One region of the Streptomyces sp. NPDC056224 genome, then DNA from elsewhere that is predicted to be linked to it. Evidence: riboswitches for the same ligand, from Rfam matches in the RefSeq annotation. Region 1 holds a riboswitch; the other holds the start of a gene.
The links. Region 1 has a riboswitch for S-adenosylmethionine ahead of ACFCZ1_RS28640 (aminotransferase class V-fold PLP-dependent enzyme). Riboswitches for the same ligand answer to the same signal wherever they lie in the genome.

Region 1 (7,635 bases):
GCGGCCAAGAGGTTCACCCACGAACAGGCCACGTCGGCCATCGTCGTGTCCTACTACTGGCACTTCGTCGATGTCGTCTGGATCGGCCTCTTCGCGACGATCTACCTGATCAAGTAGCGAACACGTCACCGGGCCCGACCCGGCACTCCATCCAGAAACACCGACGCAGAAGATCCTGACACCGGGGTAATCCGTGAAAAAGCTCTCCGCACGACGACGCCATCCGCTGGCGGCGGTCGTCGTTCTACTCCTCGCGCTGGCGGCCACTGGGGGGCTGTACGCCGCCTTCGCCCCCGCGGGCAAGGCGCAGGCCGACGAAACCGCCCAGTCCCTCGCCATCGAGGAGGGCGCCAAGCTCTACGCCGTGGGTTGCGCAAGCTGCCACGGAACCGGCGGTCAGGGTTCCACTGACGGCCCCAGCCTGGTCGGCGTCGGCTCCGCAGCCGTCGACTTCCAGGTGAGCACGGGCCGCATGCCCGCCCAGCAGCCCGGCGCCCAGGTGCCGAAGAAGCCGGTCGTCTACAACCAGGCGCAGATCGACCAGCTGGCCGCGTACATCGCGTCCCTCGGCGCCGGCCCGATCGTGCCGACCGAGAAGCAGTACGACCCGGCGGGCGCCGACATCGCCAACGGTGGTGAGCTGTTCCGCAACAACTGCGCGCAGTGTCACAACTTCACCGGCGAGGGCGGCGCGCTGACGAACGGCAAGTACGCCCCCAACCTCGAGGGCGTCGAGCCGAAGCACGTCTACGAGGCCATGATCACCGGCCCGCAGAACATGCCCTCCTTCCCGGACAGCACCATGCCGGAGAAGCAGAAGAAGGACATCATCGCGTACATCCAGAACGTGAACGGCGAGAAGTCGGTCAGCCCCGGCGGCCTGAAGCTCGGTGGCCTCGGCCCCGTCTCCGAGGGTCTGTTCGGCTGGATCTTCGGTCTGGGTGCGCTGATCGCTGTCGCCGTCTGGGTCGCGGCCCACACCGCTAAGGCCAAGAAGTCATGAGTAGCCAAGAGATTCCCGAAGAGAAGCACCTGCCGAGCGAGCAGGGCGACGCGCACCACGGTGCCGTAGCGGTCGCGGACGATCCGTTCGCCGACCCGGGCCTTCCGGTCCACAAGCCGCGCATCCAGGACATCGACGAGCGGGCGGCGAGGCGCTCCGAGCGCACCGTCGCGATGCTCTTCACGGTGTCGATGCTGGCGACGGTCGCGTTCATCGTCGCCTACGTGGCCATCCCGGTCAGCAAGATCGTGTACATCTTCCCCATCGGGAAGGTGAGCGCGCTCAACTTCGCCCTGGGCATGACCCTGGGCACGGCCCTCTTCTGCATCGGCGCGGGCGCGGTCCACTGGGCCCGCACCCTGATGTCCGACGTCGAGGTCGCCGACGAGCGCCACCCGATCGCCGCTTCGCCGGACGTCAAGGCGAAGGTCATGCAGGACTTCGCGGACGGCGCGAACGAGTCCGGCATCGGCCGGCGTCCGCTGATCCGCAACACGCTGCTGGGCGCGCTGGCCCTGCTGCCGCTGTCCGCCGTGATGCTCATGCGTGACACCGGTCCGCTGCCCGAGGACAAGCTGCGCAAGACGCTGTGGGCCAAGGGCAAGCTGCTCATCAACCAGAACACGATGGAGCCGCTGCGTCCCGAGGACGTGGTCGTCGGTTCGCTGACCTTCGCCATGCCGGAAGGCCTGGAGGAGGAGCAGCACGACTTCCAGGTCCAGATCGCCAAGGCCGCCCTGATGATCGTCCGCATCAAGCCGGAGGACATCAAGGACAAGCAGGAGCTGGAGTGGTCCCACGAGGGCATCGTGGCCTACTCCAAGATCTGCACCCACGTCGGCTGCCCGATCAGCCTGTACGAGCAGCAGACGCACCACGTGCTCTGCCCGTGCCACCAGTCCACCTTCGACCTCTCCGACGGCGCCCGAGTCATCTTCGGCCCGGCCGGTCACGCGCTTCCGCAGCTGCGGATCGGTGTGAATGACGAAGGCTTCCTCGAAGCGCTCGGCGACTTCGAAGAGCCCGTCGGTCCTGCCTTCTGGGAGCGCGGATGAGCACTGCCACTGAATCCAAGACGGCGCGCAAAGCGCCTGCCGGCGAGCGTGTAGCGGACTGGGCGGACGGCCGCCTGGGCATCTACAGCCTGGCCAAGTCCAACATGCGCAAGATCTTCCCGGACCACTGGTCCTTCATGCTGGGTGAGATCTGCCTCTACAGCTTCATCATCATCATCCTCACGGGTGTGTACCTGACGCTGTTCTTCCACCCGAGCATGAACGAGGTCGTGTACCACGGCTCGTACGTGCCGATGCAGGGCGTCCTGATGTCCGAGGCCTTCGCCTCGACGCTGGACATCAGCTTCGACGTCCGCGGTGGTCTGCTGATCCGGCAGATCCACCACTGGGCCGCGCTGATCTTCGTCGCGGGCATGGTCGTGCACATGATGCGCGTCTTCTTCACCGGCGCGTTCCGCAAGCCGCGTGAGGTCAACTGGATCTTCGGCTTCCTGCTGCTGGTCCTCGGCATGTTCACCGGTTTCACCGGTTACTCGCTGCCGGACGACCTGCTGTCGGGCACCGGTGTCCGCTTCATGGAGGGCGCGATCCTGTCCGTGCCGGTCATCGGCACGTACCTGTCGTTCTTCCTCTTCGGCGGGGAGTTCCCGGGCGGCGACTTCGTCGCGCGGTTCTACTCGATCCACATCCTGCTGCTGCCCGGCATCATGATGGGCCTGCTGGTGGCCCACCTGATCCTGGTCTTCTACCACAAGCACACCCAGTTCGCGGGTCCCGGCAAGACGAACAACAACGTCGTCGGCATGCCGCTGCTGCCGGTCTACATGGCCAAGGCCGGAGGCTTCTTCTTCCTGGTCTTCGGTGTCATCGCGGCCATCGCGGCCATCGCCTCGATCAACCCGATCTGGGCGCTCGGCCCGTACCGCCCGGACCACGTGTCCACCGGTGCGCAGCCCGACTGGTACATGGGTATGCCGGAAGGCCTGATCCGGGCCATGCCCGGCTGGGAGATCAACCTGTGGGGCCACACGCTCGTCCTGGGCGTGTTCATCCCGCTGCTGCTCTTCCCGCTGGTGCTGGGCTCGATCGCCGCCTGGCCCTTCATCGAGTCCTGGGTCACCGGGGACAAGCGCGAGCACCACATCCTGGACCGCCCGCGCAACGTCCCGACCCGTACGGGCTTCGGTGTCGCCTGGATCGCGGAGTACATCGTGCTCCTGATCGGCGGTGGCAACGACATGTTCGCCCAGTACTTCCACCTCTCGATCAACGCGATCACCTGGTTCGTCCGGATCGGCTTCTTCGTCGTCCCGGTCCTCGCCTTCATCGTCACCAAGCGGATCTGCCTCGGCCTCCAGCGCCGGGACCGGGACAAGGTGCTGCACGGTCGCGAGACCGGCATCATCAAGCGCCTGCCGCACGGTGAGTTCGTCGAGGTCCACGAGCCGCTCTCGCAGGACAAGCTGCACACGCTCACCTCGTACACCACGTACGAGCCGATCGAGATCGGCCCGACGGTCGACGAGAACGGTGTCGAGCGCAAGGTGAAGCGCGGCGAGAAGCTGCGCGCGAAGCTCAGCAAGGGCTTCTACGCCGAGGGCAACCAGATTCCGAAGCCCACGGTGGAGGAGTACAAGGAGATCCAGAGCGGCCACGGCCACCACTGACCTCCCGTACGACCGCTTGACCGCATGAGGGACTGATTTCGGTCAGTCCTGGTGTCGCCACGGCGAGAGCCCCGTCCAGTGTCTGGACGGGGCTCTTTGCCGTCTCCCCGGCTGGATAGGCTGAAGGCCTTCCCATCCATTGTGGAATCCTCTACGAGCAGCAGGAGTGGACCATGAACGTTGTGACCCCGGCAGGCGGCGACAGCGTGGCGGCCCCCACCTGGCCGGGCGTTCTCGACGCGCTGCTGACCGGCCGGGACCTGCGTGCCGACGACACCGCCTGGGCCATGGACAAGATCATGCGCGGGGAGGCCACGGACGCCCAGATCGCCGGCTTCGTGGTCGCGCTGCGGGCCAAGGGGGAGACGGTCGCGGAGATCAACGGCCTCGTGCGGACCATGTACGAGCACGCCAACCTGATCGAGGTGCCCGGCCGGACGGTGGACATCGTCGGCACGGGCGGCGACGGCGCGAAGACGGTCAACATCTCGACGATGTCGGCGGTCGTGGTGGCCGGTACGGGCGCCAAGGTGGTCAAGCACGGCAACCGGGCCGCGTCCTCCGCGAGCGGGGCCTCGGACGTCCTGGAGAAGCTCGGCGTCAACCTCGACCTCACCCCGGCGCGCGTCGCCGAGGTCGCGGAGGAGGCCGGGATCACCTTCTGCTTCGCGGTGAAGTTCCACCCCGCGCTGCGGCACGTGGCCGCGGCCCGCAAGGAGCTGGGCATCCGGACCACCTTCAACTTCCTCGGCCCGCTGACCAATCCGGCGAAGGTACGGGCCCAGGCGACGGGCGTGGCCGACGCCCGGATGGCCCCGATCGTGGCGGGCGTGCTCGCCGAGCGGGGCTCCTCCGCGCTGGTCTTCCGGGGCGACGACGGCCTGGACGAGCTGACCACGACCGCGACCTCGCGGGTGTGGTGGGTGCGGGACGGCAAGGTCGCGGAGCAGCCCTTCGACCCGCGGGACGTCGGCATCACCCTCGTCGACGTGTCGGAGCTGCGCGGCGCGGACGCCTCGTACAACGCGGACGTCGCCCGCCGCCTGTTCTCCGGCGAGACGGGCCCGGTCCGCGACGCCGTCCTGCTGAACTCGGCCGCGGCCCTGGTGGCCCTGGACCCGGGCACGGGCCCGCTGGAGGAGCAGCTCGCGGCCGGCATCACCCGGGCGGCGGAGTCGATCGACTCGGGTGCGGCCCGGGCGGCGCTGCAGCGCTGGGTGGCGGCCAGCAACGCCTGACTCCGATTGATCGCTTTCGGTCAAGGCCCCGGTCCGCCATTCGGACCGGGGCCTTGCGCACGGGGGATCATGTGGCAGGATGCTGGACAGGTCACGAGTGACAGCGTTTAGGCCCCGGCTTGCTGTCCGGCAACCCTCCTTCCGTGGCGGGGTGCCCCGGGTGATGACCAGGCCGTAGGCAGCGAGGTCTACGGCAAGCGCGGATCCCTCGACACCAGGGGTCCTGGTCTCTCGAGGAGCGTTTTTCCGTGAGCAAGCGAATGCGATAGGGCGACTCCGCCCCTTCTTCACCCCGGGATCAGGGTCACTTCCGCGTACCCGCCTTCGATCCGGGGACTTCCCGTACCTTCCCCGGACTCCGTCCGGGGGACCCCCAGGTCGGCCGCCGAGCCGTACCCGCGTACGGGCACACCGAAGCCATTCACCCCTGCCTGCCGGGAGATTCCGTCATGTCCGTTTCCGTGAACGCCGCCCCCGCCGTCGCCCCCGCCCCCGCCTCCGCCGCCCCCGCCGTCAACCCCGCCTGTGCCGAGCCGCTGCCGGTCCTCGGCCGGGACGTCACCGTCCCGCTCGTCACCGGCGGCGAGGTCACCTACGCGGCCCTCGACTACGCGGCCAGCGCCCCGGCGCTCCAGCGGGTCTGGGACGACGTGGCCGCGTACGCCCCGTACTACGGCAGCGTGCACCGCGGCGCCGGCTACCTCTCGCAGCTCTCCACCGACCTCTTCGAGCAGAGCCGCGTCACGGTCGCGCGGTTCCTCGACTGCCGCCCCTCGGACCAGGTGGTCTTCACCCGGTCCACCACCGACTCCCTGAACCTGCTCGCCGCCGCGCTCCCGGCCGGCTGCCAGGTCTTCGTCTTCGAGACCGAGCACCACGCCTCGCTGCTGCCGTGGTCGGACGCGCAGGTCACCTACCTCAACGCCCCCCGCACCCCGGACGAGGCCGTCGCCACCCTGGAGCGCGCCCTGGCCGACCGCACGGCAACAGGTGAAGAGGGCTACGGTCCGGCCCTGGTCTGCGTCACCGGCGCCTCCAACGTCACCGGCGAGCTGTGGCCGGTGAAGGAGCTCGCCGCCGCCGCGCACGCCCACGGCGCGCGGATCGTCCTGGACGCCGCCCAGCTCGCCCCGCACCACCCCGTCTCCGTGCAGGACCTCGACGTGGACTGGGTCGCCTTCTCGGGGCACAAGCTCTACGCCCCCTTCGGCTCGGGCGTGCTGGCCGGCCGCGCGGACTGGCTCCAGGAGGCAGAGCCGTACCTCGCAGGCGGCGGCGCCTCCCGCAAGGTCTCCCGGCGCGAGGACGGCGGCGTGGACGTCGAGTGGCACACCACCGCCGCCCGTCACGAGGCCGGCTCCCCGAACGTCATCGGCGTCTACTCCATCGCATCCGCCTGCAAGGCCCTGACCGAGGCGGGCTTCGAGAGCCTCGTCGCCCGCGAGCGCCACCTCATCGCGAAGGTCCGGGAGGGCCTGGCCGGCGTCCCGGCGGTCCGCGTCCTGTCCCTCTTCGGGGACGATGCGCCGCGCGTCGGCGTCATCTCCTTCGTGGTGGACGGCTGGAACAGCTCCCACTTCGCGGCGGCGCTGTCCGCCGAGTACGGCATCGGCGTCCGCGACGGCCTCTTCTGCGCCCACCCGCTGGTCCGCACCCTGCTGGGCAGCGAGCCGCAGGCCCAGGGCGAATGCGGCGCCCCGGAGGCGGCCCCGGGGGAGCGGTCCCTCAACGCGATCCGCGTCAGTTTCGGCGCCGGCACCCCCGACGAGCACGTGGAGCGCTTCGTCCGCGCGGTGAGGGAACTCGTCGCGGACGGCGCGAAGTGGCGGTACCGCACGGAAGAGGGCCGCTGCGTCCCCGCCGTCTGACGCTCTGCGGTACGGCGGGTGGAGGACACGCCGCCCCGACCGGTGGGAGCGGCTCAACTGGCGCAATGTGCCCGGACCGTTCCGCGGCGCCGGGACGGACCCCGCCGGACGGGACGGCCGACGTGCTCCGCGACGGTGACGCGCACCGGACCCGGGAGGGTCCGGGAGCGGTGGCGGGGGCGGGGCCGCGTACGGGGGCGGGCCGTTGCGCCCGGCCTCACCCGGTCGGTGTCGAAGCGGGAGGCGAGTGCGAGGCTGCGGCACCCGGCTGCGCGGCCCCGGCGACCACGGCCCCGGCGACCACCCGCGCGGGTGCCCGTTCCGGCTCGCCGAAGACCGCCCGCCCGTGGCCGGTGAGGGTCCGCCGGGGCTCTGACGCCCCTGCCGGGTGCCGGGGTCCGTCCGGGCCGCGTCCGCCCGGGTCGGCCGGGCCCGGGCCGCAGACGACGGGACCTAGGCGTCCAGGCCGATGGCGAAGGCGGCTTCCAGGTCGTGCTGGGAGTACGTACGGAACGCCACGTGGGTGTCCGTCGCCTCGACGCCCGGGATCTTGCTGATGCGGCCCGGGATGATGTCCGCCAGGTTCTCGTGGCGGGCCACGCGGACCAGCGCGATCAGGTCGTACGTCCCCGTGACGGAGTAGACCTCGCTGACGCTGTCCAGCGCGGCGATGGACTCGGCGATCTCGGGGATGCGGTCCACACTGGTCTTGATGAGCACGATCGCGGTGATCACGGCTGACTGTCTCCCTCGGTGGCCGTCGCTGGTCGCTCCACTCTAGTCGCACGCCGATAGCGCGCCCACGCGTACAGGAAGCCGACCGAGAAGCCCACGAGGTGGGCC
Region 2 (7,635 bases), on a different contig from region 1:
AATCATCGCACAGGGTAATCGCGCGGAAGCATTCAGCGACGGGCGGCGCGCGCCGCCTCGACGAAGGCGCGGATCAGCTCGGGCGATTTCACCCCGCGCTCCCGCTCCACGCCGCTGGAGACGTCCACGCCCCACGCGCCGGTGGCCCGGACGGCGTCGCCGACGTTGGCGGGGGTCAGCCCGCCCGCGAGCAGCCACCGCCCCTCGGGCGGCGCGAAGTCCGCCGCCCCCCAGTTCCACGGCTTGCCGGAGCCCGGGTCGGGGGCGTCGAGGAGCAGCAGGTCCTCTCCGTACTCGCCGCAGCGCTTCACGTGCTCGGCGGTGGCCCGCAGCAGCGTCCGCCCCGCGGCCCGCAGCGCCGCGAAGTCCTCGGGGCCCTCTTCGCCGTGCAGCTGCACGCCCCGTACGCCGCTCTCCTCGGCGAACCGGCGCACCTCCGCCACCGGCTGCCCCCGGAACACGCCGACGGTGAGCACCCCGTCCGGCACCCGCGCGGCCAGCTCCCGCGCGGTGGCCGCGTCGACCGTACGGGGGCTGCCGGGCGCGAAGACGAACCCGACGGCATCGGCCCCGGCCTCGACGGCCACGTCGACGTCGCCCGGCGTCTTCAGCCCGCAGATCTTGATGAACACGTCAGTCATACCCCGAAGTCAACCAAACCCAGCGCGATTCGCGACGATGCATCCCATAAGCCGGGCAGGGAAAGCGTCCCGCCACTAGCCTGGGACGAGGCACACATTCAGGGCACATCACGCCATCCGGAGGACGACGGTGACGACCATGACCGAGCGGGCCACACCCATAGAGAGCCTGTCGCCGCCGACATTCGAGAGCCTCCTGCGCACGGTCGAGGAGATGAACACGCCAGACGGCTTCAAGGCCGAGCTCATCCGGGGGAAGATCGTCGTGTCGCCGTTCTCCAAGCTGCGCTACTACCGGCGCATGCGTGCAGTACGCGAGCAGCTACAGGCCCACGCCCCCGAGGGTCACGTCGCCGATGTCGCCCCCTTCCTCTTCAGCTTCCCGGCAGCGGAGCGGGCCTACGGGCCCGACCTCTTCGTGGCGGACGAGGCGGCGTTCGACGAGGAGGGCCGTCACGCGGACAGCGCGGCCCTGTCACTGGTCGCGGAGTTCACCTCCGTGTCGACCAAGGACGCGGACTGGAACGAGAAGCTGAACGTGTACGGCCGCCTCGTACCGGTCTACCTGGTCGTCGACATGCAGGACGCGGAGATCACCTGCTTCTGGGACCCCTCCCCGCACGGGTACCGCTCCCGCCGGACGGTGTCCTTCGGTGAGACGCTGCCCGTCCCGGAGCCCTTCGGCTTCGAGCTCGACACCACGGGCTTCTAGTGCCGGCCGCGAAACGCCCGAGGGCGGCACCCCCCGCAGGGAGTGCCGCCCTCGTTCGAGAACAGCCGATCGACCGGCGGCCTGAGCCGCGGGAGGATCAGAAGTCCATGTCACCGCCCGGCATGCCGCCCGGGGCGCCGGCGCCGGCCTTCTCGGGCTTGTCGGCGATGACGGCCTCGGTGGTCAGGAACAGCGCGGCGATCGACGCGGCGTTCTGCAGCGCGGAGCGCGTGACCTTGGCCGGGTCGATGATGCCCTCGGCGATCATGTCCACGTACTCGCCGGTCGCGGCGTTGAGGCCGTGACCGATCGGCAGGTTGCGGACCTTCTCGACGACGACGCCACCCTCGAGACCACCGTTGACGGCGATCTGCTTGAGCGGGGCCTCCAGGGCCAGGCGCACGGCGTTGGCGCCGGTCGCCTCGTCGCCCGTGAGCTCCAGCTTCTCGAAGACCGCGGAGGCCTGCAGCAGGGCCACGCCACCACCGGCGACGATGCCCTCCTCGACGGCCGCCTTCGCGTTGCGAACGGCGTCCTCGATGCGGTGCTTGCGCTCCTTGAGCTCGACCTCGGTCGCGGCGCCGGCCTTGATGACGGCCACGCCGCCGGCCAGCTTCGCGAGGCGCTCCTGGAGCTTCTCGCGGTCGTAGTCCGAGTCGGAGTTCTCGATCTCGGCGCGGATCTGGTTCACGCGACCGGCGACCTGGTCGCTGTCACCGGCACCGTCGACGATGGTGGTCTCGTCCTTGGTGATGACGACCTTGCGGGCGCGGCCGAGCAGGTCGAGACCGGCGTTCTCCAGCTTGAGGCCGACCTCCTCGGAGATGACCGTGCCACCGGTGAGGATGGCGATGTCGCCGAGCATGGCCTTGCGGCGGTCGCCGAAGCCCGGGGCCTTGACGGCGACGGACTTGAAGGTGCCGCGGATCTTGTTGACGACCAGGGTCGACAGGGCCTCGCCCTCGACGTCCTCGGCGATGATCAGCAGCGGCTTGCCGGACTGCATGACCTTCTCCAGGAGCGGCAGCAGGTCCTTGACCGAGCCGATCTTGGAGTTGACGATCAGGATGTACGGGTCGTCGAGAGCCGACTCCATACGCTCCATGTCGGTGGCGAAGTACGCCGAGATGTAGCCCTTGTCGAAGCGCATGCCCTCGGTGAGCTCCAGTTCCAGACCGAAGGTCTGGGACTCCTCGACGGTGATGACGCCTTCCTTGCCGACCTTGTCCATGGCCTCGGCGATGAGCTCGCCGATCTGGGTGTCGGCGGCGGAGATGGAGGCCGTGGAAGCGATCTGCTCCTTGGTCTCGACATCCTTCGCCTGCTCCAGCAGGGCGCCGGAGACGGCCTCGACGGCCTTCTCGATGCCGCGCTTGAGGGCCATCGGGTTGGCGCCGGCGGCCACGTTGCGCAGGCCCTCGCGGACGAGCGCCTGGGCCAGCACGGTGGCGGTGGTCGTACCGTCGCCGGCGACGTCGTCCGTCTTCTTGGCGACTTCCTTGACCAGCTCGGCGCCGATCTTCTCGTACGGGTCCTCGAGCTCGATCTCCTTGGCGATGGAGACACCATCGTTGGTGATCGTGGGCGCGCCCCACTTCTTCTCAAGGACGACGTTGCGACCCTTGGGGCCAAGGGTGACCTTGACGGCGTCGGCGAGCTGGTTCATCCCACGCTCGAGACCGCGCCGGGCCTCCTCGTCGAACGCAATGATCTTGGCCATCTGAAGTGGTCCTCCCGGACAGCGGTGGATTGCTCCCGGACCGCGCCCGCGCCCGCGACGGACGGCCTGCGTGCCCGGCGGTTCCTTCCCGCCGGACGCTGCGGGCCTCACCGACCCGGTCCTCAGTTTGGTAGCACTCTCACCTGGAGAGTGCTAACGCCAATGATTAGCACTCGACCCCCACGAGTGCAAGCGGCTTGGGCCAACGCCCCCGCGAACGCACGAGGGGCCCACACCCCGTGTCCAGGATGTGGGCCCCTCTTGCGTACGCGTGGGCGGTCGATCGCGCCGGGACTAGCCGAGTGCGAGCTTGACCATGTCCGCCTGCGGACCCTTCTGGCCCTGCGAGATCTCGAACTCGACCCGCTGACCCTCTTCAAGGGTGCGGTACCCGTCCATCTGGATGGCGCTGTAGTGGACGAACACATCCGCACCACCGTCGACCGCGATGAAGCCGTAGCCCTTCTCCGCGTTGAACCACTTGACGGTGCCCTGAGCCATGCCTAACTCCCCTATTACTGGCCCTTGCGCAGGAACGCACTTCGCGCTCCCGGGTCAGAACTTGCGCCGGAACGCGTCGACCGAGGCTGAATGTATCCGCGTCGGTGCTGTCTGCAACAGGTCAATCCGACGAGAAATCTGGACACTCGGAAACATTGAAATAGAGTGAAAATTTGGCATATCCCAGGGCAACTCGGGCCTGGCATATCTCGCCAAAGCCCCATACCGCACCCGCACATTGACCCGATGTCGACCCTCACGCGACCCGTTCATATGCGGCGGGCAAGTCCAGCGGAGGGGACTTCCCCAACTCTACCGTGCCCAATCAAACAGAATTGCCCCCTCCGCTTTTAGCGGAGGGGGCAATTACGGTTTTCGCGTGTCAGCAGCCGCCGGCACGGCGCATGTCCGGTCAGCCTCCGGCGACGGCGGGAATGATCGAGACACCGGCGCCGTCCGGCGTCGCCGCCTCCAGCCCTCCCTCGAAGCGCACGTCGTCGTCGTTGACGTAGACGTTCACGAAGCGGCGCAGCTTGCCCTGGTCGTCCAGGACGCGGGCGGCGATGCCCGGGTGGCTCTTCTCCAGCGACGCGATGACCTCGGACAGGGTCGTGCCCTCGGCCGGGACCTCGGCCTTGCCGCCGGTGTAGGTGCGCAGGATGGTGGGGATGCGGACGTTGACGCTCATGGTGCTACTGCCTTTCCGGTGGAGCGGGGGGAGGTGGTCAGGCCAGGCCGGCGGCGCGGAACGCGTCCAGGCTCGGGCGGATGGTGGCGGTCTGCCCGCTGTCCGCGGCCACCGCCTCCAGGGTCTTGAGGCCGTCACCCGTGTTCAGGACGACGGTGGTGAGCGCCGGGTCGAGCTGCCCGTTCTCGATGAGCTTCTTCGTGACGCCGACCGTCACGCCGCCCGCGGTCTCGGCGAAGATGCCCTCGGTCTGCGCGAGGATCTTGATGGCCTCGACGACCTGCTCGTCGTTGACGTCCTCGACGAAGCCGCCGGTGCGCCGGGCGATGTCCAGGACGTACGGGCCGTCCGCCGGGTTGCCGATGGCGAGGGACTTGGCGATGGTGTTCGGCTTCTGCGGGCGGACCACGTCGTGGCCGGCCTTGAAGGCGGTGGAGACCGGGGAGCAGCCCTCGGCCTGGGCACCGAAGATCTTGTACGGCTTGTCCTCGACCAGGCCGAGCTTGATCAGCTCCTGCAGACCCTTGTCGATCTTCGTCAGCTGCGAGCCGGACGCGATCGGGATGACGATCTGGTCGGGCAGCTGCCAGCCGAGCTGCTCGCAGATCTCGTACGCCAGGGTCTTGGAGCCCTCGCCGTAGTACGGGCGCAGGTTGACGTTGACGAAGCCCCAGCCCTCGCCCAGCGGGTCGCCGATGAGCTCGGAGCAGAAGCGGTTGACGTCGTCGTAGTTGCCCTCGATGCCGACCAGGTCGCCGCCGTAGACACCGGCCATGACGACCTTGCCCTGCTCCAGGTCGTGGGGGATGAACACGCAGGAGCGGAAACCGGCCCGGGCGGCCGCGGCGCCGACGGCGCCGGCCAGGTTGCCGGTGGAGGAGCAGGACAGGGTGGTGAAGCCGAAGGCGCGGGCGGCCTCGACGGCGATCGCGACGACGCGGTCCTTGAAGGAGTGCGTCGGGTTGCCGGAGTCGTCCTTGACGTAGAGCTTGCCGGTGACGCCGAGCTCCTTGGCCAGGTTCTGCGCGTCCACGAGCTTGGTGAAGCCCGGGTTCAGGCTCGGCTTGGAGGCCACGTCCGCGGGGACGGGCAGCAGCGGCGCGTACCGCCAGATGTTGTTCGGGCCGGCCTCGATGGCGGCGCGCAGGGCCTCGGGGTCTCCTGTCGGGAGGTCGTAGGCGACTTCCAGAGGTCCGAAGCACTCGACGCACGCGAAGATCGGTCCGAGCTCGAAGCGGGTACCGCACTCACGACAGGAAAGCCCGGTGGCAGGTCCGAGATCGACAGAGGTGGGATCAGTCAGTGCAGCCATGATGGCGAGGCCCTTTCTCCTCATCTTCCCCATGGCGCACTTCGCCATGAGACGGAATTGGCACCTTCCCTAGCCGGGGACCTCGCGGGGGTGCGTGAAAACGCATCGCGAGAACCGACTGGAGGGTTGCCGGGGCTTCAACGGGCCGTGTCCCTCTGCCCCTCTGGATGAGCGGTATGGCACCGGACCGCGCGCTCCATGGCGCTCCGGGCGTTTGTGCGCAAGGACCCCCGGCATGCGGTGGTCCTTTGCGTTGTTCAAGACTGTAACCGAAGGGCAGGGCGGTTGAGACAGCCGTCCGAACCGCGAGATGGATCGCATATCGGCCCGGACAAGTGACGATGCAGGGAGTCCAAGGGTGCTGGAAGAGGTGGAGCGCTGGCTGGCAGACCGCTCCTGGTCCGCCGCCGACCGACCGCTCGACCAGCTGCTGGACCGGAAACGGGCGGCTGGGACCACGGTCAGCGTGGTGCTGCCCGCGCTCGACGAGGAGGCGACGGTCGGCGCGATCGTCGAGGTGATCCGGCGCGAGCTGATCGAGGGACTGCCGTTCCCCCTGGTGGACGAACTGGTGGTGGTCGACTCGGGCTCCAGCGACCGGACGGCCGAGGTCGCCGCGAAGGCCGGCGCCCGCGTCGTCCACCGCGACGAGATCCTGCCGCGGATCCCCGCGCTGCCCGGCAAGGGCGAGGTGCTGTGGCGCTCCCTGCTGGCCACGTCCGGGGAGATCGTCTGCTTCGTTGACGCCGACCTGCGCGATTTCTCGGCCGACTTCGTCTCCGGGATCGTGGGGCCGCTGCTGACGGAACCGGACGTGCAGTTCGTCAAGGCGATGTACGACCGCCCGCTGGGCGACGCCCCCGGCCAGGGCGGCCGGGTGACGGAGCTGGTGGCGCGTCCCCTGCTCAACCTGCACTGGCCCCAGCTGGCCGGTTTCGTCCAGCCGCTGGGCGGTGAGTACGCCGTACGCCGCTCCCTGCTGGAGCGGCTGCCGTTCCCCGTCGGGTACGGCGTCGAGCTGGGCCTGCTGGTGGACGCGCTGCACACGGTCGGGCTGGACGCGCTGGCCCAGGTGGACGTCGGCGTACGGGTCCACCGCCACCAGGACGGGCAGGCGCTGGGCCGGATGGCCGCGGCGATATACCGCACCGCGCAGCTGCGGCTCGCGCACGGGCACTCCCCCGGCCACCGCGGGGGGTACCCCCTCGTACGTCCGGAGCTGACGCAGTTCGAGCGGGGGCCGGAGGGGTTCGTGCCGCGGACGTACGAGGTGGACACGGAGGAGCGGCCGCCGATGCTGGACGTCAGGGAGTACGTGCTGCGCCGCGTGGCGTGACGCAGGGAACGGTTTGAGGGGACCCGGGCCGGGCTAGGTTCGGCGCATGGCTTCTCAGGTGCTCGTAGCCGCCAACCGCGGCCCGCTCTCGTACGCCCTGTCCGCCGAGGGCACCCTCAGTGCCCGGCGCGGCGGGGGCGGTCTCGTCTCCGGACTCTCCGCGGCCCTGGCGGAGCAGCCGGACGCGGTGTGGATCTGCGCGGCCCTTTCGGAGGCGGACCGGGAGGCGGTCCGCCGGGGCGTGGCCGAACCCGGCGTCCGCATGCTGGACATCGATCCCACGGTGTACGACGACGCGTACAACGGCATCGCGAACTCGGTGCTGTGGTTCACCCACCACCACCTGTACGACATCCCGCGCACGCCGGTGTTCGACGCGCAGTTCCGCCGCCGGTGGGGGTCGTACGTGGAGTACAACCGCGCCTTCGCGGCGGCGCTTGCCGAGGAGGCGGCGGAGGGCGCCCGCGTCCTGGTGCAGGACTACCACCTGGCCCTGGTGCCGGGGCAGTTGCGGGAGCTGCGGCCGGACCTGCGGATCGGGCACTTCACGCACACGCCGTGGGCTTCGCGGGAGTTCCTGGGGATGCTGCCCGACGACATCCGGGAGCAGCTGCTCTGGGGGATGCTCGGCGCCGACCGGCTGGGTTTCCACACCTGGGCCTGGGCGGTCAACTTCATCACCAGCGCGAACCTGGACGACGCGACCGGCATCGCGCAGCCGTACC

Region 2: it holds a riboswitch for S-adenosylmethionine, as region 1 does, so the genes downstream of both, thrC (threonine synthase) here and ACFCZ1_RS28640 (aminotransferase class V-fold PLP-dependent enzyme) in region 1, are expected to answer to the same signal.

The regions. Positions count from the first base shown of each region.
Region 1 is NZ_JBHJTK010000033.1:20,534-28,168, reverse strand. It holds gene ACFCZ1_RS28665 (heme-copper oxidase subunit III) at 1-117, shown strand, start outside; gene ACFCZ1_RS28660 (c-type cytochrome) at 194-1,003, shown strand; gene ACFCZ1_RS28655 (Rieske 2Fe-2S domain-containing protein) at 1,000-2,058, shown strand; gene ACFCZ1_RS28650 (cytochrome bc complex cytochrome b subunit) at 2,055-3,686, shown strand; gene trpD (anthranilate phosphoribosyltransferase) at 3,860-4,924, shown strand; SAM riboswitch class IV at 5,014-5,130, shown strand; gene ACFCZ1_RS28640 (aminotransferase class V-fold PLP-dependent enzyme) at 5,374-6,792, shown strand; gene ACFCZ1_RS28635 (Lrp/AsnC family transcriptional regulator) at 7,246-7,527, opposite strand; gene ACFCZ1_RS28630 (rhomboid family intramembrane serine protease) at 7,524-7,635, opposite strand, start outside.
Region 2 is NZ_JBHJTK010000006.1:25,375-33,009, reverse strand. It holds gene ACFCZ1_RS10665 (phosphoribosylanthranilate isomerase) at 33-641, opposite strand; gene ACFCZ1_RS10660 (Uma2 family endonuclease) at 781-1,353, shown strand; gene groL (chaperonin GroEL) at 1,451-3,073, opposite strand; gene ACFCZ1_RS10650 (cold-shock protein) at 3,368-3,574, opposite strand; gene ACFCZ1_RS10645 (MoaD/ThiS family protein) at 3,987-4,262, opposite strand; gene thrC (threonine synthase) at 4,300-5,598, opposite strand; SAM riboswitch class I at 5,592-5,748, opposite strand; gene ACFCZ1_RS10635 (glucosyl-3-phosphoglycerate synthase) at 5,933-6,910, shown strand; gene ACFCZ1_RS10630 (trehalose-6-phosphate synthase) at 6,957-7,635, shown strand, end outside.